DNA from 3 places in the Kitasatospora paranensis genome. Region 2 is predicted to be linked to each of the others. Evidence: riboswitches for the same ligand, from Rfam matches in the RefSeq annotation. Region 2 holds a riboswitch; each other region holds the start of a gene.
The links. A riboswitch is a leader RNA that binds a small molecule or an ion and turns the genes downstream of it on or off. The one in region 2 is predicted to bind S-adenosylmethionine.

Region 1: linked by a shared signal. The riboswitch ahead of thrC (threonine synthase) and the one ahead of ABEB13_RS12985 (aminotransferase class V-fold PLP-dependent enzyme) in region 2 are both predicted to bind S-adenosylmethionine.
Region 3: linked by a shared signal. The riboswitch ahead of ABEB13_RS40325 (putative leader peptide) and the one ahead of ABEB13_RS12985 (aminotransferase class V-fold PLP-dependent enzyme) in region 2 are both predicted to bind S-adenosylmethionine.

Annotation. Positions count from the first base shown of each region.
Region 1 is NZ_BAABKV010000001.1:4,775,139-4,782,146, forward strand. It holds gene ABEB13_RS23060 (extracellular solute-binding protein) at 1-1,278, shown strand, start outside; gene ABEB13_RS23065 (cupin domain-containing protein) at 1,292-1,633, opposite strand; gene ABEB13_RS23070 (DUF3263 domain-containing protein) at 1,755-1,982, shown strand; gene otsB (trehalose-phosphatase) at 2,028-2,888, shown strand; gene ABEB13_RS23080 (alpha,alpha-trehalose-phosphate synthase (UDP-forming)) at 2,872-4,341, opposite strand; partial or broken gene ABEB13_RS23085 (glucosyl-3-phosphoglycerate synthase) at 4,415-5,394, opposite strand; SAM riboswitch class I at 5,567-5,696, shown strand; gene thrC (threonine synthase) at 5,714-7,000, shown strand.
Region 2 is NZ_BAABKV010000001.1:2,643,013-2,650,020, reverse strand. It holds partial or broken gene qcrC (cytochrome bc1 complex diheme cytochrome c subunit) at 1-710, opposite strand, end outside; gene ctaE (aa3-type cytochrome oxidase subunit III) at 870-1,490, opposite strand; gene ABEB13_RS12995 (response regulator) at 1,828-2,253, shown strand; gene trpD (anthranilate phosphoribosyltransferase) at 2,387-3,463, shown strand; SAM riboswitch class IV at 3,584-3,701, shown strand; partial or broken gene ABEB13_RS12985 (aminotransferase class V-fold PLP-dependent enzyme) at 3,750-5,119, shown strand; gene ABEB13_RS12980 (Lrp/AsnC ligand binding domain-containing protein) at 5,162-5,443, opposite strand; gene ABEB13_RS12975 (rhomboid family intramembrane serine protease) at 5,440-6,303, opposite strand; gene ABEB13_RS12970 (hypothetical protein) at 6,440-6,706, shown strand; partial or broken gene ABEB13_RS12965 (NYN domain-containing protein) at 6,918-7,008, shown strand, end outside.
Region 3 is NZ_BAABKV010000001.1:1,185,436-1,192,443, reverse strand. It holds partial or broken gene ABEB13_RS06065 (LLM class flavin-dependent oxidoreductase) at 1-506, opposite strand, end outside; gene ABEB13_RS06060 (LLM class flavin-dependent oxidoreductase) at 503-1,609, opposite strand; gene ABEB13_RS06055 (NtaA/DmoA family FMN-dependent monooxygenase) at 1,606-2,994, opposite strand; gene ABEB13_RS06050 (LLM class flavin-dependent oxidoreductase) at 3,033-4,307, opposite strand; gene ABEB13_RS40325 (putative leader peptide) at 4,507-4,605, opposite strand; SAM riboswitch class IV at 4,667-4,778, opposite strand; gene ABEB13_RS06045 (Gfo/Idh/MocA family protein) at 5,101-6,033, shown strand; gene ABEB13_RS06040 (chaplin) at 6,115-6,366, opposite strand; gene ABEB13_RS06035 (alpha/beta fold hydrolase) at 6,901-7,008, shown strand, end outside.

The sequences.
Region 1 (7,008 bases), 2.1 Mb from region 2:
CGCCCGCTGCGCGGCTCCTGTCGCGCCGGCCTCGCCGCCGCGACCGCCGCCGCCCTGCTCCTCACCGGCTGCGGCGCCCTCGGCAGCCTCGACGGCACGGTGACCCTCAAGCTGGTCGCCGCCGACTACGGCGACAACGAGGAGAACAGCACCGCGCACTTCTGGTCCGACGTGGCGCAGCGCTTCGAACAGGCCAACCCCGGCATCAAGGTCTCCGTCGACCTGCAGAGCTGGACGGACATCGACCGCCACGTCGCGGACCTGATCAAGGCCGGCCACACCCCCGACCTGGTGCAGACCGGCGGCTTCGCCGACCAGGTCGCTGCCGGCCGGCTCTACCCCGCCACGGACGTGCTCTCCATCGACACCCAGGCGAACATGATCGACGCCTTCGCCCGGGCCGGCCAGGTGCTCGGCAGCCAGTACGGCATCCCGTTCGTCGCCTCCACCCGGGTCTTCTTCTACAACAAGACCATGTTCGCCAAGGCCGGCATCACCGCCCCGCCCACCACCTGGGACGAGCTGCGGCACGACGCCGAACTGATCAAGGCCAAGGTGCCCGGGGTCACCCCGTACGCGCTGCCGCTCGGGCCCGAGGAGGCCCAGGCCGAGTCGATGATCTGGGCCATGGGCGGGGGCGGCGGCCTCGCCGACAACGCCGGCAACTACACCTTCGACAGCCCGCAGAACCAGGCCACCTTCGCCTGGCTGCGCACCAACCTCGTACAGCGCCGGTTGACCTACGCGGACCCGGCCGCCACCGACCGCAAGACGGCCTTCAACGACTTCGCCGCCGGCAAGGTCGCCATGCTCAACGGCCACCCCGGCCTGATCAGCAAGGCCGCCGCAGCGAAGGTCGACTACGGTACGGCGGCCATCCCGCGCCGCGACGCCTCCGTCCGCGACGCCACCTTCGGCGTCGCCGACTGGATCATGGCGTTCAAGGCCAACGGCCACCGCGCGGAGATCAAGAAGTTCCTCAACCTGCTGTACCAGGAGCAGAACCAGCTCGAGTTCGACGAGCAGTACAACCTGCTCCCGGTCACCCAGGACACCCGCCAGGAGATGACCTCCAACGGGCGGCACGCCGACCTGACGGAGTTCCTCAACGCCCTGCCCACCGCCAACTTCTACCCGTACGGCGACCCGGCCTGGGACAAGGTCAGCGGCATGGTCAAGAAGCAGATCGGCGGAGCGGTCAAGGACGGCGGCGACCAGGCACTGGCCGCGCTGCAGACCGCCGCGTCGGCCGAGGCCGCCCGGGCCCGCCGGCAGTGACCGGGGCCGACGGTCAGGCGACGGTCAGCGCGTAGGCCTTCCGCAGCGTCTCGTGGACCGTCCAGGTGGTGCGGTCGCCGGCCCGCAGCACCGCGGCGTCGCCCGGGCCCACCTCCAGCGTCGGGCCGCCCTCGACCTCGATGGTGGCCCGGCCGCTGAGCACCACGAACAGCTCGTCGGCCTCGGTGTCGGTCACCACCCCGGGGGTGATCTGCCAGAGCCCGCGCAGCTCGCGGCCGTCCGGGGAGCTCCACAGCACCCGGCCGGTCACCTCCGGCGTGCCGGAGACGATCTGGGCGGGGTCGAGCGGCTCGGGCTCCAGCTCGGCGTCGGGGACGTGCAGGACGAAGGTCATGGTCCGACGCTAGACCCGGCCGGCGCCGCCCCGCGACGGCAGAGTGTGTCCCACCGGCCGGGCAGAATGACACCCCGTAAGACCGTACGAGGGGGACGCTGCCGAGGAGGTGGACACGGCCATGGCCGACCTGACCGACCGCGAGCGCGCGGTCCTCGCCCTGGAGGCCCGGCCCTGGCGGACGGCCGGCGCCAAGGAACGGGCCATCCGCGAGGAGCTCGACATCTCCGCCACCCGCTACTACCAGCTGGTGAACGCCCTGTTGGACCGGCCCGAGGCGCTCGCCGCCGACCCCGTCCTGGTGAACCGGCTGCGCCGGGTGCGGGAGCGCCGCAGGGCCGAACGCTGACCGCGGCCAGGGGTGCCCGGGCCGCAGCTGGGTAGCGTGCTGGGCATGGGCATTCCCGAGGAGTTCGTCCCGCGCACCCCCGCCGGCCGCGACGGCCTGGCGGCGCTGCTGTCCGCACCCCGCGAGGCGGTGGTCGCCCTCGACTTCGACGGCACACTGGCGCCGATCGTCGCCGATCCGGACGCCGCCCGGGCCCACCCCGGAGCCGCGGCCGCGCTCTCCCGGCTGGCACCGCGGCTGGGCGCCGTGGTCGTGGTGACCGGCCGCCCGGCCGCCGTCGCCGTCGAGTACGGCGGCTTCGCCGGCGTGCCCGGGCTGGAGCACCTGACCGTGCTGGGCCAGTACGGCGCCGAGCGCTGGGAGGCCCGGACGGGTGCGCTGTCCTCGCCCGAGCCGCCGCCGGGGGTGGCCGCGCTGCGCGCCGCGCTGCCCGCGCTGCTGGCCGCCGAGCGGGCGCCCGAGGGCACCTGGACGGAGGACAAGGGCCGGGCGCTGGCCGTGCACACCCGACGGACGGCCGAACCACAGCAGACTTTGGACCGGCTGCGCGCGCCGCTCGCCGCGCTGGCCGCCGAGCACGGCCTGGTGGTGGAGCCCGGCCGGTTCGTGCTGGAGCTGCGGCCGCCGGGCGTCGACAAGGGCGCCGCCCTGACCGCCTTCCTGGCCGAGCGCTCCGCGCGGACGGTGCTCTACGCCGGCGACGACCTCGGCGACCTCGCCGCGTACGCCGCCGTCGAGGAGCGCCGCACCGAGGAACTGCCCGGTCTCCTGGTGTGCAGCGGCCCGACCACCGGCGAGGCCCCCGTCCGCGAGCTCGCCGACCGGGCCGACCTCGTGGTGCCCGGCCCGGCGGGGGTGGTGGGCCTGCTGGCCGCCCTCGGGGCCGAACTCAGCCCAGCGCGTTGAGCTGGTCCAGGAACCACTGCTGCGGGGGCAGCGCGGTGGCGGCCGCGGCGAGCCGCTTGCACCGGTCGGCGCGCTCGCCGTCCGGCATGGTCAGCGCCCGGTGCAGGGCCTCCGCGGTCTCCACGACGTCGTACGGGTTGACCGTGACGGCGTCCTCGCCGAGCTCGGCGTGCGCCCCCGCCTCGCGGGACAGCACGAGCGCGCAGCCGGCGTCGGAGACCACCGGGACTTCCTTGGCCACCAGGTTCATGCCGTCCCGGATCGGGTTCACCAGCGCCACGTCGGCCAGCCGGTAGGCCGCCAGCGACCGCGGGAAGTCGTCGTTGACGTGCAGGATCAGCGGCTGCCAGTCGGGCGTGGAGAACTCGTCGTCGATCTCCTGCGCGATCCGCTGCACGGCGGCGGTGTACTCGCGGTACTCCGGCAGGTCGTGCCGGGACGGGTAGGCGAACGCGATGTGCACGACCCGGTCGCGCCACTCGGGCCTGGTGCGCAGCAGGTGCCGGTAGGCGAGCAGGCCGCGGACGATGTTCTTGCTCAGCTCGGTGCGGTCGACCCGGACGATCGTCCGCCGGTCGCCGACCGACTCGCGCAGCGCGGCGAGCCGGGCGTCCACGTCGGGCCGGTGCGCGCGCTCCCGCAGGAAGTCGGCGTCGGCGCCCAGGCCGTGCACGCCCAGCCGGGTCGTCCGGCCCGCGTGGGTCACGGTCAGCGCGGCGCGGTCGACCTCGGCGCCGAGGACGGCGGCACAGCAGTCGGCGAACGCCAGCGCCCACCGCTCGGTGAGGAAGCCGGCCCGGTCGGCGCCGAGGATGCCGGTCAGCACGGCGGCGGCGACGTCGTCCGGCAGCAGCCGGTAGTACTCGGGCGGGGCCCACGGGGTGTGCGAGAAGTGGCCGATCCGCAGGTCCGGGCGGAGCGCACGGAGCAGCTCGGGGGCGAGCGACAGGTGGTAGTCCTGCACCAGCACGGCCGCGCCGGGCGCGGCCTCCGCGGCGAGCGCCTCGGCGAAGGCGGTGTTGTACGCGACGTAGGACTCCCACTCGCGCCGGAACCGGTCGTCGAACACCGGCGAGACCGGGGTGTCGTACAGCAGGTGGTGGACGAACCAGAGCGTGGAGTTGGCGATGCCGTTGTAGGCGCGGGCGAACGTTCCCGGCTCGATGTCCAGCATCCGGACAGCCTGTCCGCCGACATCGTGCCCGGCCCGGTCCAGCCGGCCGTCCGGTGCCTGCCGCGCCGCCTGCCGGTCCGCGTCGCCGAGCGCCGCGCAGACCCAGACCGCGGTCGGGTCGTCGATGGCGGAGAGCCCGGAGACCAGCCCGCCACCGCCTCTGCGCAGGGTGAGCGTGCCGTCGTCCTCGCTGCTGAAGGACACCGGGCCGCGGTTCGAGGCCACCAGGATGGGGGCGGCGCCGGACTGCTGCTGGGGTTCGAACGCGAGATCGGCCATATCCCCTAGCTTGCCGCGCGGCCGGGGGTGCAAACCATTCGGCGGCGGCGCGCGGCCCGGTGTCCGGTGAACTTCAGGGAAACGCGCGGCGCTGCCGGTACTCCGGAACGGTCCGCATCGGCGGCCGCTCCAGGGAGCTGACCGGGTGGGTGTGCGCGGTGAAGCCGCTGCTCTCCGGGTCGCGGTCGAACTGGGTGAGCAACGGGCGGACCAGGTCCGCGGAGGCCTTCAGCCGGTGGCTGCGGTCCAGCCGTTCCAGCGCGGTGCGGTAGATCGTCGCCGCCATCCGGCCGAGTGCCTGCCCGTCCTGGTGCCGGTGGTGCCGCACACCCACGTCCACCTGGGCCAGCGCGTCGAGCCCGACCTCCTCCAGCGCGTCCACCAGCAGTCCCAGCTCGACCCCGTAGCCGGTCGGGAAGGGCAGCCGCTCCAGCAGGCCGCGCCGCGCCGCGTACTCGCCCCCAGCGGCTGCACGAACCCGGCCAGCTGCGGCCAGTGCAGGTTCAGCAGCGGGCGGGCGACCAGCTCGGTCACCCGGCCGCCGCCGGCCGGCACCACCGCGCCCTGGGTCTCCAGCGGACGGTCGTACATCGCCTTGACCAGCTGGATCCCCGGGTCGGTGAGCAGTGGTCCCACGATGCCGGAGACCAGCGCCGGGTCGAACTCCCGCAGGTCGGCGTCGACGAAGCAGACGATCGCGCCGGAGGTCGCCAGCAGCGACCGCCAGAGCACCTCGCCCTTGCCGGGCGCGGCCGCGACCCGGGGCAGCAGGTCGTCGCGGTGCACCACCCGGGCGCCGGCCGCGCGGGCCGTCTCGGCGGTGCGGTCCACCGAGCCGGAGTCGACCACCACGAGCTCGTCGACCAGCGGCAGACGCTCCATCAGTTCCTCGCGGATCCGGGTGACGATCTCCCCGACGGTCGGCTCCTCGTCCAGGGCCGGCAGGACCACGCTCACCGTGCCGTCCGGGCCGGCCGCCCGCTTCGCGGCGAGCAGGTGCTCCACCGGCCGGTCGGCCGCCGTCCAGGAGCGGCGGCGCAGCCAGGACGCCACCTCCGGGAGGACGTCCGGGCGGGGCTGGTCGGTCACGTCTCGCTCCTCGTTGCTGCCATCTCGCGTATCGGACATCCGGGCCCGCACAACGGGCCTTCGGATACAGTCTTCGTACTGCGGCCCGACCATCGCACGCCGGGGTCACCGCAGCGCAGGACCCACAACTTCACAGAGCTCATCCAGAGGGACTGAGGGAACGGCCCGTCGACGTCCCGGCAACCTTCTCGCGCGGCGCCGCAGGCCCGCCGGGACAGGTGCCAATTCCGTCCTGTGGCGCGACCGCGCCACGGGGAAGATGAGGAGAGAGGCCTCCGCCACCATGGCTACCGCTACCCCTGCACCCTCCGACGTGACCACCGCCGTCGACCTCGGCCCCGCCACCGCGCTGTCCTGTCGCGAGTGCGGCGCCCGCTCCCCGCTCGGCCCGGACTTCGCCTGTCCGGAGTGCTTCGGCCCGCTGGAGATCGCGTACGACTACAGCGGGTACGAGGCCGAGGAGCTCCGCAAGCGCATCGAGGCCGGCCCGGCCAGCATCTGGCGCTACGCCCCGCTGCTGCCCGTCCCCGCGGACGTCGCCGACAAGCCCAACCTCAACCCCGGCTGGACCCCGCTGGTCAAGGCCGACAACCTGGGCCGCGAGCTCGGCTTCACCGCCCAGCTGCACGTCAAGGACGACTCCGGCAACCCGACGCACTCCTTCAAGGACCGGGTCGTGGCCTGCGCCATCGAGGCCGCCCGGGCGTTCGAGTTCACCACCCTCTCCTGCTCCTCCACCGGCAACCTGGCCGGCGCGGTCGGCGCGGCCGCCGCCCGGGCCGGCTTCAACTCCTGCGTGTTCATCCCGCACGACCTGGAGCAGGGCAAGATCGTCATGGCCGGGGTGTACGGCGGTGCGCTGGTCGGCATCGACGGCAACTACGACGACGTGAACCGGTTCTGCTCCGAGCTGATCGGCGACCCGGCCGGCGAGGGCTGGGGCTTCGTCAACGTCAACCTCCGCCCCTACTACGGCGAGGGCTCCAAGACGCTGGCCTTCGAGATCTGCGAGCAGCTCGGCTGGCGGCTCCCCGAGCAGATCGTGATCCCGATCGCGTCCGGCTCCCAGCTCACCAAGATCGACAAGGGCCTGCAGGAGCTGATCAGGCTCGGCCTGGTCGAGGACCGCCCCTACCGGATCTTCGGCGCCCAGGCCGAGGGCTGCTCCCCGGTCTCCGCGGCCTTCAAGGCCGGCCGCGACGTGATCCGCCCGGTCAAGCCGGACACCATCGCGAAGTCGCTGGCGATCGGCAACCCGGCCGACGGCCCGTACGTGCTGGACATCGCCCGCCGCACCGGCGGCGCCGTCGAGGACGTCACGGACGCCGAGGTGGTCGAGGCCATCAAGCTGCTCGCCCGCACCGAGGGCATCTTCGCCGAGACCGCCGGCGGCGTCACGATCGGCGTGCTCAAGAAGCTGGTCGAGACCGGGCAGCTCGACCCGTCCAAGGAGACCGTCGCGATCAACACCGGCGACGGCCTGAAGACCCTGGACGCAGTCGCCGACGCGGGCCTGACCACCACCATCCGCCCGACGCTGGAGTCCTTCCGCGCCGCCGGCCTCGTCTGAGCAGCCCA
Region 2 (7,008 bases):
CACCGGACCGAGGCTGCCCAGGGCCAGGCCGCCGGGGTTGGGCTCGTCGTTGGTGTGGCGGACGAAGGCCACGATCTGCTTCTTCTGCTCCTCCGGCATGGTGGTGTCGGGGAACGAGGGCATGTTCTGCGGGCCGGTCTGCATGGCCTCGTAGATGTGCTTCGCGGAGGTGCCCTCCAGCGACGGGGCGTACTTGCCCTGCGTCAGGGCACCGCCCTTGCCGGCGAAGTTGTGGCACTGGGCGCAGTTGGTGCGGAACAGCTGACCGCCCGCGGACACGTCGTTCGGGTCCGTGGAGGTGTACTGCTTCGCGTCCGGGGCGACCGGGCCGGGGCCGAGCGAGGCCACGAAGGCGGCCAGCTGGTCGATCTGGGCCTGGGAGTAGATGACCTTCTTCGCCGGCACCTGGGCACCGCTCTGCTGGGCGGGCATCCGGCCGGTGCCGACCTGGAAGTCGACCGCGGCGGAGCCGACGCCGACCAGGCTCGGGCCGTCACTGCCGCCCTGGCCGTTCAGGCCGTGGCAGGAGGAGCAGCCGACGGCGAAGAGCTTCCTGCCCTCGTCGATGGCCAGCGACTGCGAGGAGGTGTCGGCCTGCGCCTTCTCGGCGGGCGCGAACGCGGCGTACAGCCCCCGGTGGCCGCCAGGGCGAGAAGTAGGACGACCAGCGCCGCCAGTGGGTGGCGCCGTCGTGCGGAGAGCTTTTTCACGGATTAACCCCGGTGTCAGGATCTGGTCGTCGGCTGGTGGCTGCGCCCGAGGGGCCGGTCTGCTCGGGCCGGTACCCGGGTGAGGCGCGGACTGGTCGGCCGGGTGTCCGCCGGTGGGCGGGTGTGCTCCCGGTCGGCGGCCAGCGACCTGATCAGCCTTTACTTGATCAGGTAGATGGTCGCGAACAGGCCGATCCACACGACGTCGACGAAGTGCCAGTAGTACGACACGACGATCGCTGCGGTGGCCTGCTCGTGCGTGAACCGCTTGGCGGCGTACGTCCGCCCCAGGACCAGCAGGAAGGCGATCAGACCACCCGTCACGTGCATGCCGTGGAAGCCGGTGGTCAGGTAGAACACCGTGCCGTACGGGTCCGAGGAGAGCGAGAGGCCGTCGTTCTTGACCAGCTCGGTGTACTCGAAGATCTGGCCGCCGATGAAGATCGAGCCCATCACGAAGGTGATCGTGAACCACGAGCGGAGCTTCTTCACGTCACCGCGCTCGGCGGCGAAGACGCCGAGCTGGCAGGTGAGGGAGGAGAGCACCAGGATCGTGGTGTTCACCGAGGAGAACGGCACGTTGAGGGCGTCCGCCTTCTCGGTCCAGAACGCCGATCCCTTGACCGAGCGGAGCGTGAAGTACATCGCGAACAGGGCCGCGAAGAACATCAGCTCCGAGCTCAGCCAGACGATGGTTCCGACGCTGACCAGGTTCGGCCTGTTGACCGCTCCGTGCGCGTGTCCGGTTTCTGTTGCTGTTGCTGTCGCCACGACGGACATTATGTCGGTCCCTTATTCCGTCTTCACGCCGGGGGTACTCCTCGGAGTGTCCGGTGCGTGCGGTATGCCCGGCTGCCCCCGGAGCTGCGCCGCCCCGACCAGGGGGCCGACCGGGTGTCCGTTTTCTGACGGTTGTTCGGTATGGGTCAGGCAAGGTCCCCCGGGAGGGTGAGATTCGGGCGCGGCGGCTTGAGGGAGATCGCGTCAGGGGCTCACCGCGGCGGGTGTCCGGGAGTAGCATCCGAAGGTGAACGTGGTCCGGATCACACTGGGCCGTTCGGAGCGGCACCTTTCGGTGCGGCACATATATGAGGACGAGCACCCGGGAGCAGGGCCCATGGCGCACACGACCGACGAGAAGCTCACCGTTCTCGTCTACAGCGACGACCGCAACACCCGCGAGCAGGTCACCCTGGCGCTCGGGCGCCGGCCCGCCGCCGACCTCCCGGAGATCGAGTACCTCGAGTGCGCCACCACCCCGGCGGTGCTCCGCGCCCTGGAGAAGGGCGGCGTCGACCTCTGCGTCCTGGACGGCGAGGCCGTCCCGGCCGGCGGCCTCGGCCTCACCCGCCAGCTCAAGGACGAGATCTACGGCTGCCCGCCCGTCCTGGTGCTGATCGGCCGGCCGCAGGACTCCTGGCTCGCCGCCTGGAGCCGCGCGGACGCCGCCATCGCGCAGCCCGTCGACCCGGTGGCGCTGGCCGAGGCCGCGGCCACCCTGCTGCGCGCCCGGGTGGCCCGGCGGACACCCGTCCACCACTGACCGCCGGGGCCGCCCCGGCGGGGCGTCTCAGCAGGAGAGAAGCGGCGGCGGGACGGGCGCGTACGCCCCCGCCGCTCGCTAGGCTGACTCCGTTCCTTTTTCGGCGTACTACCGATGAGAGCTGGAGTCGGCCATGGTGAACGTGAACCCTGCGAACGGCGGCAAGGACCCCGTGCAGGTGGTCCGCACCTGGCCGGACGTCCTGACCGCGCTGCTGAACGGCGAGGACCTCGGGCAGGCCGACACCGCCTGGGCGATGGACCGCATCATGGCGGGCGAGGCCACCCCCGTGCAGGTGGCCGGCTTCATGATCGCGCTGCGGGCCAAGGGCGAGACGGTCGACGAGATCAGCGGCCTGGTCGACGCGATGTACGCGCACGCCGAGCCGCTGCACATCCCCGGGCCCGCGGTGGACATCGTCGGCACCGGCGGCGACCGCGCCAAGACCGTCAACATCTCCACCATGTCGGCGATCGTGGCGGCCGCCGCGGGGGCGAAGGTGGTCAAGCACGGCAACCGGGCCGCCTCCTCCGCCAGCGGCTCCTCCGACGTCCTGGAGAAGCTCGGCATCCGGCTCGACCTCAGCGCCCGCAGGGTCGCCGAGGTCGCCGAGGAGACCGGCCTGACCTTCTGCTTCGCGGCCAAGTTCCACCCCGCGATGCGTCACGCCGCCGAGGCCCGCCGGGACCTCGGCGTGCCGACCGCCTTCAACATCCTCGGCCCGCTCACCAACCCGGCCAGGGTCACCGCCCACGCGATCGGCTGCTTCGACACCCGGCTGGCCGGCCTGATCGCCGGCGTGCTCGCCCGGCGCGGCGCGAGTGCCCTGGTCTTCCGCGGCGACGACGGCCTCGACGAACTCACCATCTCCACCACCTCGCACGTCTGGATCGTCCGGGACGGCGGGGTCACCGAGACGGTCTTCGACCCCCGCGAGGTCGGCATCGACCTGGTCGGCATCGAGGCGCTGCGCGGCGCCGACGCCGAGCACAACGCCGGGGTCGCCCGCCGGCTGCTGGCCGGCGAGCGCGGCCCGGTGCGGGACGCCGTCCTGCTCAACACCGCCTCCGCGCTGGCGGCCCTCGACCCGACCGACGCACCGCTGGCCGAGCAGCTCGCAGCCGGCATCGAGCGGGCCGCCGCCGCGATCGACTCCGGCGCCGGTGAGGCCACCCTCAAGCGCTGGGCCGAGGCCACGGCCCGCGCCTGACACCCGCGTTGCCCCGTGCCCCGTGCCCCGGCGGTCCGCCGACCGCCGGGGCACGGGTGCGTCCGGATGGCGGGACGCGGGCTTGACCCGCCGTCGGCTCGCCACGTAGCTTCTGAGCCAGGTCATGAGTGACAGCGCGAAGCCCCAGCTTGCTGTCCGGCAACCCTCCGTCCGTGGCGGGGTGCCCTGGGTGAGGACCGGGCCGCGCGGCAGACCGTCCGCGAGGCAAGCGCGGACTTCCGGCGACGTACTCCCGGGGTCCTCACCCGTGAAGGAGTGCACCCCCATGTCCCTCGCCACCGCTCTCTACGCCCCGCTCGCCGTCCTCGGCCACGACGTCAAGGTCCCGCTCGCCTCCGGCGAGAAGGTCGGCTACGCCGCCCTCGACTACGCGGCCAGCGCCCCCGCCCTGCAGCGGGTCTGGGACGACATCGCCGCCTACGCCCCCTACTACGGCAGCGTGCACCGCGGCGCCGGCTACCTCTCGCAGCTCTCCACCGATCTGTTCGAGCAGAGCCGCCGCACCGTCGCCGACTTCCTCGACCTGCGCGAGGACGACCAGGTGGTGTTCACCCGCGCCACCACCGACTCGCTCAACCTGCTCGCCGGCGCCGTCCCCGCCGGCACCCGGGTCCTCGCCTTCGAGACCGAGCACCACGCCTCGCTGCTGCCCTGGCGGCACGCCGGCCTGACCGTCGAGTACCTGCGCGCCCCCGCTCGCGGGCCGAGGCCGTCGCCGCCCTGGAGGCCGCACTCGCCGCCGGCGGGGCCGACGGCCCGCGCCTGCTCTGCGTCACCGGCGCCTCCAACGTCACCGGCGAGCTCTGGCCGATCGCCGAGCTCACCGAGGTCGCCCACCGGCACGGCGCCCGGGTGGTGCTGGACGCCGCCCAGCTCGCCCCGCACCACCGGCTGTCGGTGCGCGACCTGGGCGTCGACTGGGTGGCCTTCTCCGGGCACAAGCTGTACGCGCCGTTCGGCGCCGGCGTGCTGGCCGGCCGCAGCGACTGGCTGGACGAGGCCGAGCCGTACCTGGCCGGCGGTGGCGCCAGCCGCACCGTCGCCCGCGAGGCGGACGGCTCGGTCGCCGTCGAGTGGCACCGCGGCCCGGCCCGGCACGAGGCCGGCTCGCCCAACGTCATCGGCGCCTACGCCATCGCCTCGGCCTGCCGGGCGCTCACCGAGGCCGGCTTCGACGTGCTGGAGGCCCGTGAGCAGGCCCTGATCGAGCGGCTGACCACCGGCCTCGCGGAGATCCCCGAGGTCAAGGTCCTCAACCTGTTCGGCGAGGGCTCGGCCCGGGTCGGCGTCCTCTCCTTCGTCGTCCGGGGCTGGAACAGCTCGCACTTCTCCGCGGCGCTCTCCGCCGAGTACGGCATCGGCGTGCGCGACGGGCTGTTCTGCGCCCACCCGCTGGTGCGCACCCTGCTCGGCGGCGAGGAGTCGGCGCCCTCCGCGTGCGGCGCGCCGGAGCCGTCCCTGCCGGGCGAGCGCAGCCTGAACGCGATCCGGGTCAGCTTCGGCGCCGGCACCCCCGAGGAGCACGTCGACCGCTTCCTGGCGGCCGTCCGCGCCCTGGTCACCGACGGCGCCCGCTGGACGTACCGCAACGAGGGCGGCCGCTGCGTCGTCGACACCCGCGCGCACGCGGCCTGACGGGCCGGACGGCCGGGCGCAGAACGCCCGGCCGAGGCGCCGCTACTCGTCCAGGCCCAGCGCGAACGCGGCCTCCAGGTCGTGCTGCGAGTAGGTGCGGAAGGCGATCTGGGTCTCGGTCTGCGCCACCCCCGGCACCTTGTTCAGCCGGCCCGGGATTACCTCGGCGAGGTCCTCGTGCCGCCGCACCCGCACCATCGCCACCAGGTCGTAGCTGCCGGTCACCGAGTAGACCTCGCTGACGCCCTCGATCGCGGCGATCGCCTCGGCGATCTCGGGGATCCGGTCGACGCTGGTCTTGATGAGGACGATCGAGGTGATCACTCTTCGGCTCCTGTGTGTGGGGTTGGGGCCAGCGTATCCGCCGCCGCCGGGCCCGGCCGATCCCGTCGGCGGAGCCCGGCCGCCCACACCGCGAGCCAGCCCGCACTGAACCCGATCACGTGCGCGACGTACGCGACGCCGGGCACGGCCGAGCCCACCGACCACCACTGAAGGCCGAACCACAGCCCCAGCACCAGCCAGGCCGGGAACCGCAGCGGCAGGAACAGCAGCATCGGCACCAGCGCCGTCACCCGGGCCCGCGGGTACAGCCGCAGGTAGCCGCCGAGCACCCCGGCGATCGCCCCCGAGGCGCCCACCAGCGCCCGGACGGACTCCGCCGACTCGGACTGGGTCAGCGCGTACCCGTACGTCGCCAGGTAGCCGATGCCCAGGTAGAAGAAGAGAAAGCGGATCCGGCCCAGCCGCTGCTCGACGGCCGGCCCGAAGACGTAGAGGAAGAGCATGTTGCCCGCCAGGTGCAGCCAGCCGGCGTGCACGAAGAGCGAGGTCAGCACCGAGAGCACCGGGACCTTGCCCGGGGTCGGCGCCAGCGTGCAGCCCGCCACCGCGGGCGGCAGCGCGGCCAGTTGGAGGGCGTCCAGCGGCCGGTGCGCCAGCAGCTCGACCGGCACCGCGCCCCAGCGCTGCTCGAACCGCTGCTCCGCGCAGACGCGGTCGCCGCCCGACCCGTACCGCGGGTTGAGGCCGAAGCTCGGCCCGGCCAGCAGCACCACCGCGCTCACCGCGATCAGCACGTAGGTGACCAGCGGTGCGGCGGCGGCCGCCGGCGGGGCGGCCGCCGCGGGCTCGTCGCGTGCGGGGGCGGGGGCGGGAGCGGGGACGGCCATGACAGCGAGCATTCCTCCGCTCCGGCCCGGCGACACCGTGCCGTGCTGCAAGCGGGTGACCGTTCCACCTGCCGGGACCGGTACCCGCCGCCGCACGCGCACGCCCTAGGCTGGACGTCCCACCAGGGACCCGTCGAGAGGACCACCGATGACCGTCGTCGCCCCCACTGCCGAGACCCGCTGGCGCTGCACCCTGTGCGGCAACCTGACCCGTTTCGACGTGACGCGCTCGGCCCGGGTGGTGGAGTACCTGCACTTCGACCTCGGCGGCGAGTCCAAGGTGGAGGAGACCGAGGTGCTCAGCGAGACCCTCGAGTCGGTGCGCTGCCGCTGGTGCAACGCCGTCGACCAGGTCGAGCTCGTCGCCCGGCCGGGCGCCGAGGACGAGGCCGCCGCGGAGGAGCCGAAGGCCTGACGCCGCGCGCCGCCCGCACCCCGGCACGGCCGGGGTGTGTGGCGTGGTGTCCGGCGGGGCACGGTACACGGGACAATTGCACAGAGGTGCATCGGAGGGCGGCGGCAACAGGCCGCACGGGCCCGGGAGCAGGATCGGAGCCGAGGACGTGGTGGACGCAGCGAGGGAGCCGTCCGAGCCGCAGGGGCAGCAGCCCGCCGCGGACCCGGGGCTGCCGGACGCGGCCGTGGCCGGGCAGGCAGCCGAGGCAGCCGAGGCCGAGCACCTGGACCGCCCGCTGCCCGAGGGCGTCCGCCGCCGGG
Region 3 (7,008 bases), 1.5 Mb from region 2:
GCGCCCGGTTGCTGCAGCAGCCTCCGCTGGAGCGCGAACCGCGGGTGGTGCAGCAGGTGTTCGAAGGAGAACCGGGCCGGGATCCGCAGCCCGTTCGGGGTGCGGCCGTCCACGACCGCGGTGCGGCCCGCCCCCGCCGGCACGCGGGCCGGCGTACTCGGCCTGCCGCCGGAGCGGCCCAGGCCCAGGTCGAAGCGGCCGGGATGCAGGGCGTCGAGCAGCCCGAACTCCTCGACGGTGGACAGCGCGGTGCGGTGCCCGAGCTGGACGGCCCCGGCGCCGAGCCGGATGGTGGACGTCGCCGCCGCGGTCAGCGCGAGCACGACTGCCGGGGAGGTACCGGCCACCCCGGGGTTGAGATGGTGCTCCGCGAACCAGTGGCGGGCGTACCCGAACCGCTCCGCCTGCCGGGCCAGGTCGATGCTGTTGCGCAGCGCCGTGGCGGCGGTGGATCCCGACGTGATCGGCACCAGGTCCAGGACGGCGAGCGGGGTGTTGCCGGTCATGACGTCACTCCTTCGCGCGAGGTGGTGGTGGCCCCGGCCGCGGGCAGGGGCGTCACCGGCCCCCAGCCCCACGGCGGGTCGGGGATCCCGCGGCGCAGCACCGGTGCGATCCGGGACTGGAAGAGCTCCAGACTGTCCCGGTGCTGCTTCTGGGTGAGACCGTCGGCATCGGCGTGCAGGTGCAGCACGCTGTGCCCGAGCTGCTCGTGGTAGCGGTGCACCTTCTCGATCACCTGCTGCGGGCTGCCGACCAGCGCCGAACTGCGCTCCACGAAGTCCTCCAGCGTGGTGAACACCGGATCCAGACCGAGCCGTCGCTGGAAGGCGAGCCGGCCCTCGAAGACCGGCCGGTAGGCGGCGAGTGCCTGTTGCGAGGTCGGGGCCGCGTGGTAGCCGGCCGTTCCCGCGCCGACGGTGGCGAGCGCCGGGCCGTGCCCGTAGTGCTCCCACCGCTCGCGGTAGTGGCGGACGAGTGCGGCGTACGGCCCGATCGGGTGGGTCACGTTGGCGGAGAAGAGCGGGTCGCCGTAGCGGGCCGCGAGGTCGGTCGACTCGCGGCTGGTGGCGCTGCCGTGCCAGACCCGGACGGGCTGCTGGAGCGGGCGCGGCCAGACCTCGGCGTCGGTCAGTGCGGGCCGGAACTTCGGCGTGGCGGTGACCTTGCCCTCGTGCCAGATCCGGCGGAACAGGTCGTAGGACTCGGCGTTGCGCTCCCACTGGTCCTCGGGGCCGACGTCGAACAGCTCGCGCTGGGCCGTGCCGTTCCCCTTGCCGATGATCAGTTCGAGACGGCCGTCGGACAGGTGGTCGAGGGTGGCGTAGTCCTCGTAGGCGCGCACCGGGTCCAGCAGGCTGAGGGTGGTGACGGCGGTGAACAGCCGGATGCGCCGGGTCAGTGCGGCGATGTGGCTGAGCACCACGGGCGGCGAGGACGAGAGGAAGGGCCGTTCGTGGCGCTCCCCGACGCCGAAGCCGTCGAAGCCGAGCTCCTCCGCGAGCAGCGCATTGCCGATGACCTCGCGGAACCGCTCGGCGGTCGACGTCCGCCGGCCGGTCACCGGGTGCGGCGCGTGCGGGATCAGGGTGATGGCCAGGAACTTCACGACGCCTCCCGCACGGTCGCACCGGCGGCGGCCCGCGGCCGCCCGGCCGGGCCGAGCCCGAGGTGGTCGCGGAGCGTGCTGCCCTCGTACGCGGTGCGGAACACCCCGCGTTCCTGGAGCAGCGGCACGACGGTGTCGGCGAACTCGTCCAGACCGCCCGGTGTCAGGTGTGGCACCAGGATGAATCCGTCGCTCGCGTCCGACTGCACGAAGGAGTCGATCGTCGCGGCGACCTTCGCGGGCGTGCCGATGAAGGACTGACGCCCCGTCACCTCAATGACGAGCTCGCGGATCGACAGCTTCTTCGCCTCGGCCAGCTCGCGCCACTGCCGGGCGACGGTCAGCGGATCCCGGCGCATCCGGACATCGGCCCGTCCGCGGGCGACGGTGTGCTCGCCGACCAGCGGATCGATCTCCGGCAGCGGCCCGTCCGGGTCGTACGCGCCCAGGTCCCGGTTCCAGAGCTGTTCGAGGGTGCGGATCGCGGTCTGCCCGCTGACCTGCAGTCGGCGGATCACGTGGGCCCTCTCCTCGGCGTCGGCGTCCGTGTCGCCGAGGACGAAGGTGGCGGCCGGCAGGATCTTCAGGTCGTCGGGCGAGCGGCCGTGGCGCGCGAGCCGGCCCTTGACGTCCGCGTAGAAGGCCCGGCCGGCCTCCAGCGTCCCGTGCCGGCTGAACACGGCGTCGGCGGCCGAGGCGGCGAACTCGCGGCCCTCCTCGGAGTCGCCGGCCTGGAAGATCACCGGCCGCCCCTGCGGACTGCGCGGGACGTCGAACCGGCCGGTGATGTCGAACTGGCTGACGTGGTGGTCGAACCGGCCCGCGTCCGGGTCTGCCAGGAAGACACCGCTGCGCCGGTCGGCGACGATCTCGTCGCCCCGCCAGGAGTCGAACAGCTCCCAGGTCGCGGCCAGGAACTGCCGGGCCCGCAGGTAGCGGTCCTCCTCGGCCAGGAATCCGCCGCGGCGGAAGTTCTCCCCGGTGAACTCGTCCCACGAGGTGACGACGTTCCAGGCGGCTCGCCCCGCCGACAGATGGTCGAGCGAGGCGAACTGCCGCGCCACCTCGTACGGTTCGTTGAAGGTGGAGTTGATCGTCCCGGCCAGTCCGAGCCGGTCCGTGACGGCGGCCAGCGCGGCCAGCACGGTGAGGGTGTCCGGCCGGCCGACCACGTCGAGGTCGTGGATCGCGCCGTGCTGCTCGCGCAGCCGCAGCCCCTCCGCGAGGAACAGGAAGTCGAATCCGGCGCGTTCGGCCGTGCGGGCCAGGTGGACGAAGGAGTCGAAGTCGATCTGGCTGCCGGCGGCCGGGTCGCTCCAGACGGTGGTGCTGTTCACACCGGGGAAGTGGGCGGCGAGATGGATCTGCTTGACGGGCTTGCTCATGCGGAGGCGTTCCCAAGGTCTCTCGGCTGGGCGGGTGTTCAGACGGCGGCGGGCGCCGGCGGCGCCTCGGGCACGGTCGGTCCCGGCGGCGCTGCCGTGGCGGCCGGGGTGGCCGCCGCGTAGCGGTTGACCGGGCGCGGCAGGCCGAGCAGACCGCGCAGGGTGTCCGCCTCGTACGCGGTGCGGAAGGCACCGCGGCGCTGCAGTTCGGGGACGAGGCCGCGGGTGATCTGCACCAGGTCGTGCGGCAGGGCGGCCGGCCGCAGCCGGAGGCCGGTCAGCCCGGCCCGCTGCCACTCCTGCACCAGGTCGGCGAGTTGGGCCGGCGTGCCGGTGAACACGTGCGCGTCGGTGCGGTAGGGGGCGCCGGCGAGTGCGTCGAGGCGGGCCCTGCGGTCGGCGGCCGCGCCCGGCTCGTCGTCGAGGAACACCAGGAGGTCGCCGAAGACGTGCACGGTGTCGTCCGCGCGGCCCGCGGCGGTCTGCTCGGTGCGGATCGTGGCCAGCAGACCGCGGATCCCGGCGGTGTCGTGCGGGGTGACGAAACCGAGGTCGGCCGAGCCCGCGACCAGCCGGTAGGGCACGGTGTCGTGCGCCAGCGCGGTGACCAGCGGCTGGCCCTGCGGCGGACGCGGGGTGATCGAGGGGCCCTTCACGCTGAACCGGCTGCCCCGGAAGTCGATGTGGTGGAGCTTCTCGCGGTCGATGAAGCGCCCGGTCGCGACGTCGCGGATCTCCGCGTCGTCCTCCCAGCTGTCCCAGAGCCGGCGCACCACCTCCACGTAGTCGGCCGCCTCCTCGAAGAGTTCGGCGACCAGCGCCTGCGCCGCGGGCGTGCCCAGGTCGTCGAACGGGAGACGGGGGACGGTCCGCCGGCCGAAGTGTGCCGCCTCGTCCCGGCGGGCCGAGACCTTCACCCGGACCCCGGCCCGCCCGCGGCTGACGAAGTCGAGCGTCGCCACCGCCTTGGAGAGGTGGAACGGTTCGGTGTGGGTGACCACCACGGTCGGGACGAGGCCGATGTGCCGGGTCAGCGGCGCGACCCGTGCGGCGACCAGGACGGCGTCCAGGCGGCCGCGGACCTGGTCCGTCCGGGCGTCCGGCTCGGTGGGGTGGCCGGACTGCAGGCTCAGCGCGTCCTCGATGGTGACGAAATCCAGCAGGCCGCGTTCGGCCTCGGTGACCAGGTCGGCCCAGTAGCCGGCGGAGAGGAGCTCCCCGGGCCGGGCGTCGGGCTCGCGCCAGGCCGCGGGATGCCAGCCCGCGCCGTCGAGCGCGACGGCCAGATGGAGGGACGGATGCGTTCGGGGCATGGAGGGGCGTCGCTTCCTGACGAAGGGAATTCCCCGCAGGCCGGTGGGCCACGCGCTCGCCGGGCCGGCGCAGGGCGCGGCCGGGAGGCGCGCGGTGCCGCCGGCGGAGCCGAGGCGGGTGGCGGGGAGGTGGTGTCGGGGTGTCGGGGCCGTCAGAGGCCGGCGCCGGCGGATCGCCGGGCCGGACGGAGGCAGGGCCTCAGCGGGGACACAGGGCGCTGGCCACGCGCTGCAGGTCGATGTGGCGCCGGGCGTACAGGGCGTCGGCCGCATGCGACGTCAGGCCGGGGGCGGACACGGGCTGCCGAGAGGCCGATCGCACTCCGCCACCTCCCGCTCGATCGGCTGGGGCCGACACGTCCTCGCACTTGCGGAGCCGCCGCGGCCCCACCGGGTCGTCACCTGGAGCACCCCGCCGCGACGGAGGGTTGCCGGTCAGCGAGCCAGGGCCTGTCGCTGACACTCATGACCTGATGGCACGGTATCCCCGGACGGCCGTCGGGCACAATGCCCGGCCCGGCGGGTGGGACGACGGCCCGGACGGCCCGGACATCCGCCCGCGCCCGGCGGCCGGAGCACTGGTCGCCCGCGCCCGGAGCTCCGCTCGCCCGCGCGCCGAGGGCGCTGTCGGGCGCGGGCCGTGGTGGGGCACGCGCCCGCTCGGCACTCCCGGCATTTTCTGCATTCGCACTGCTCAACAGCGCTCCTGGCATATGCTGCTGGGCGGCCCGGCCCCGACGGCCACCATCGCCGGGGCCACAAGGGGGGCCACCCACCCTCAGCAGGAGCGCCAGTGAGCGAGTACGGAACCGACCCCGCCAGCGCGAGTTTCCCGGTGGCGGTGATCGGCCTCGGCGACATCGCCCAGAAGGCCTACCTCCCCGTCCTCACCGCCCAGCCCGGCCTGGACCTGCGGCTGATGACCCGTGACCCGGCGAAGCTCGACCGCATCGGCGACGCCTACCGCATCGCCCACCGCTACACCGACCTCGGCGAGCTCATCGACAGTGGTGTGCGAGCCGCCTTCGTGCACGCCTCCACCGACCAGCACGTCCCCATCGTCGAGAAGCTGCTGACGGCCGGCGTGGACGTCTACGTCGACAAGCCGCTCGACCACACCCTCGACGGTGCCCGGCACCTCGTCGACCTGGCCGAGCGGACGGGCCGCTCGCTGCTCGTCGGCTTCAACCGCCGGCACGCGCCCGGCTACCTGATGGCGATGGAGCGCCCGCGCGACCTGATCGTCCTGCAGAAGCACCGCGAGGGGCTGCCGGAGGCGGCCCGGACGGCCGTCTACGACGACTTCATCCACGTCGTCGACACCCTGCGCTTCCTCGTCCCCGGCGAGATCGAGCACGTCGACGTCCGCTCCCGCAGTCGGGACGGCCTGCTGGAGCACGTCGTCCTCACCCTGGCCGGCCAGGGATTCACCGCGCTGGGCATCATGAACCGGATGAGCGGCGCCACCGAGGAAGTGCTGGAGGTCTCCGGCGGCGACTCCAAGCGGTCGGTGATCAACCTGTCCGAGGTCCTCGACTTCCGCGGCCAGCCGACCGTCCGGCGGCGCGGCGACTGGGTGTCGGTCGCCCGCCAGCGCGGCATCGAGCAGGTGGCGCTCGGCTTCCTGGAGGCCGTCCGGGCCGGCAAGGTCCTCTCGGCACGCGACGCGCTGCGCACCCACGAGCTGTGCGAGCAGGTCGTCCGCGCGATCGAGGAGCAGGCCTGAGGGCCTGAGGGCCTGTCGGCAGCACGGTGCCCCCGGCACGTCCCCGGGACGGGACGGGCCGGGGCACCCGACCGCACTGGCTCAGCTGTTGGTGCAGACGTTGCCCGCGGTCGGGTTGAGCAGGCCGATCAGGTTGATGCTGTTCCCGCAGAGGTTGATCGGGATGTGGATCGGGACCTGGATGACGTTGCCGGACAGAATGCCCGGGGATCCGATGGCCGTGCCGGTCGCGGTTGCGTCGGCGCTGGCGACGCCTGCCGAGCCGAGAACGAGAGCACCGGCGGCGGTGGCCAGAACGAGGGCCTTGCGGATGTCCTTCACGGTCTTCTCCATTCGGGAGGGAAGGGTGCCCGGTCGTGTCCGGGAGCCCTGGGCAGCCGCTCCGTGTGTCGGGGTCGGTGCCCGCCACAAGTCTTGGCACGCGGAAGCGCGGCGGTCCTCCGGGCACGCTCGACGTTCGTCCGCCCGGGTGGGAAACGGCCCGGATGCTGGGCCATCGGCGGTACCGGAAGCCACGGCGGCCGTCGCCGCGGGCGACCGCCCGGGCCGTTCGGCGCCGGACGGAGCCGACGGGCGTGCCGACCGCGCGCCCGGAGGGCGGCGCCGGGGACCTCCCGGCAGCCTCGGAGCACGCCGTGCCGGCCTCTCCCGGCCGGCCGACCTGCTCCGCCGCCGCGGCGGCGGACTGCGCGGTGAGGCGGCAGCGCTCGGCCGCCGGCCGCCGGTGCGGGCCGCGGTCCGGACGTCCTCGCTGCAGCGCGGATTCGGCGCGCTCCGCAGGTGAGGGTGGAGCGCCGGACATGGGGCCCGGTGTCGTCGGTGCGGGGTAGCGTGGCCACGGTTGTGCACCCGCCACGGAGGTTGACGATGCGTTCGAGGTCCGATTCGTTCCGCACACCCGAGGGCGTCACGCTCGGGGTCGAGCACTTCGGCGACGCGTCCGCGCCCCTCGTACTGCTCGCGGGCGGCACGACC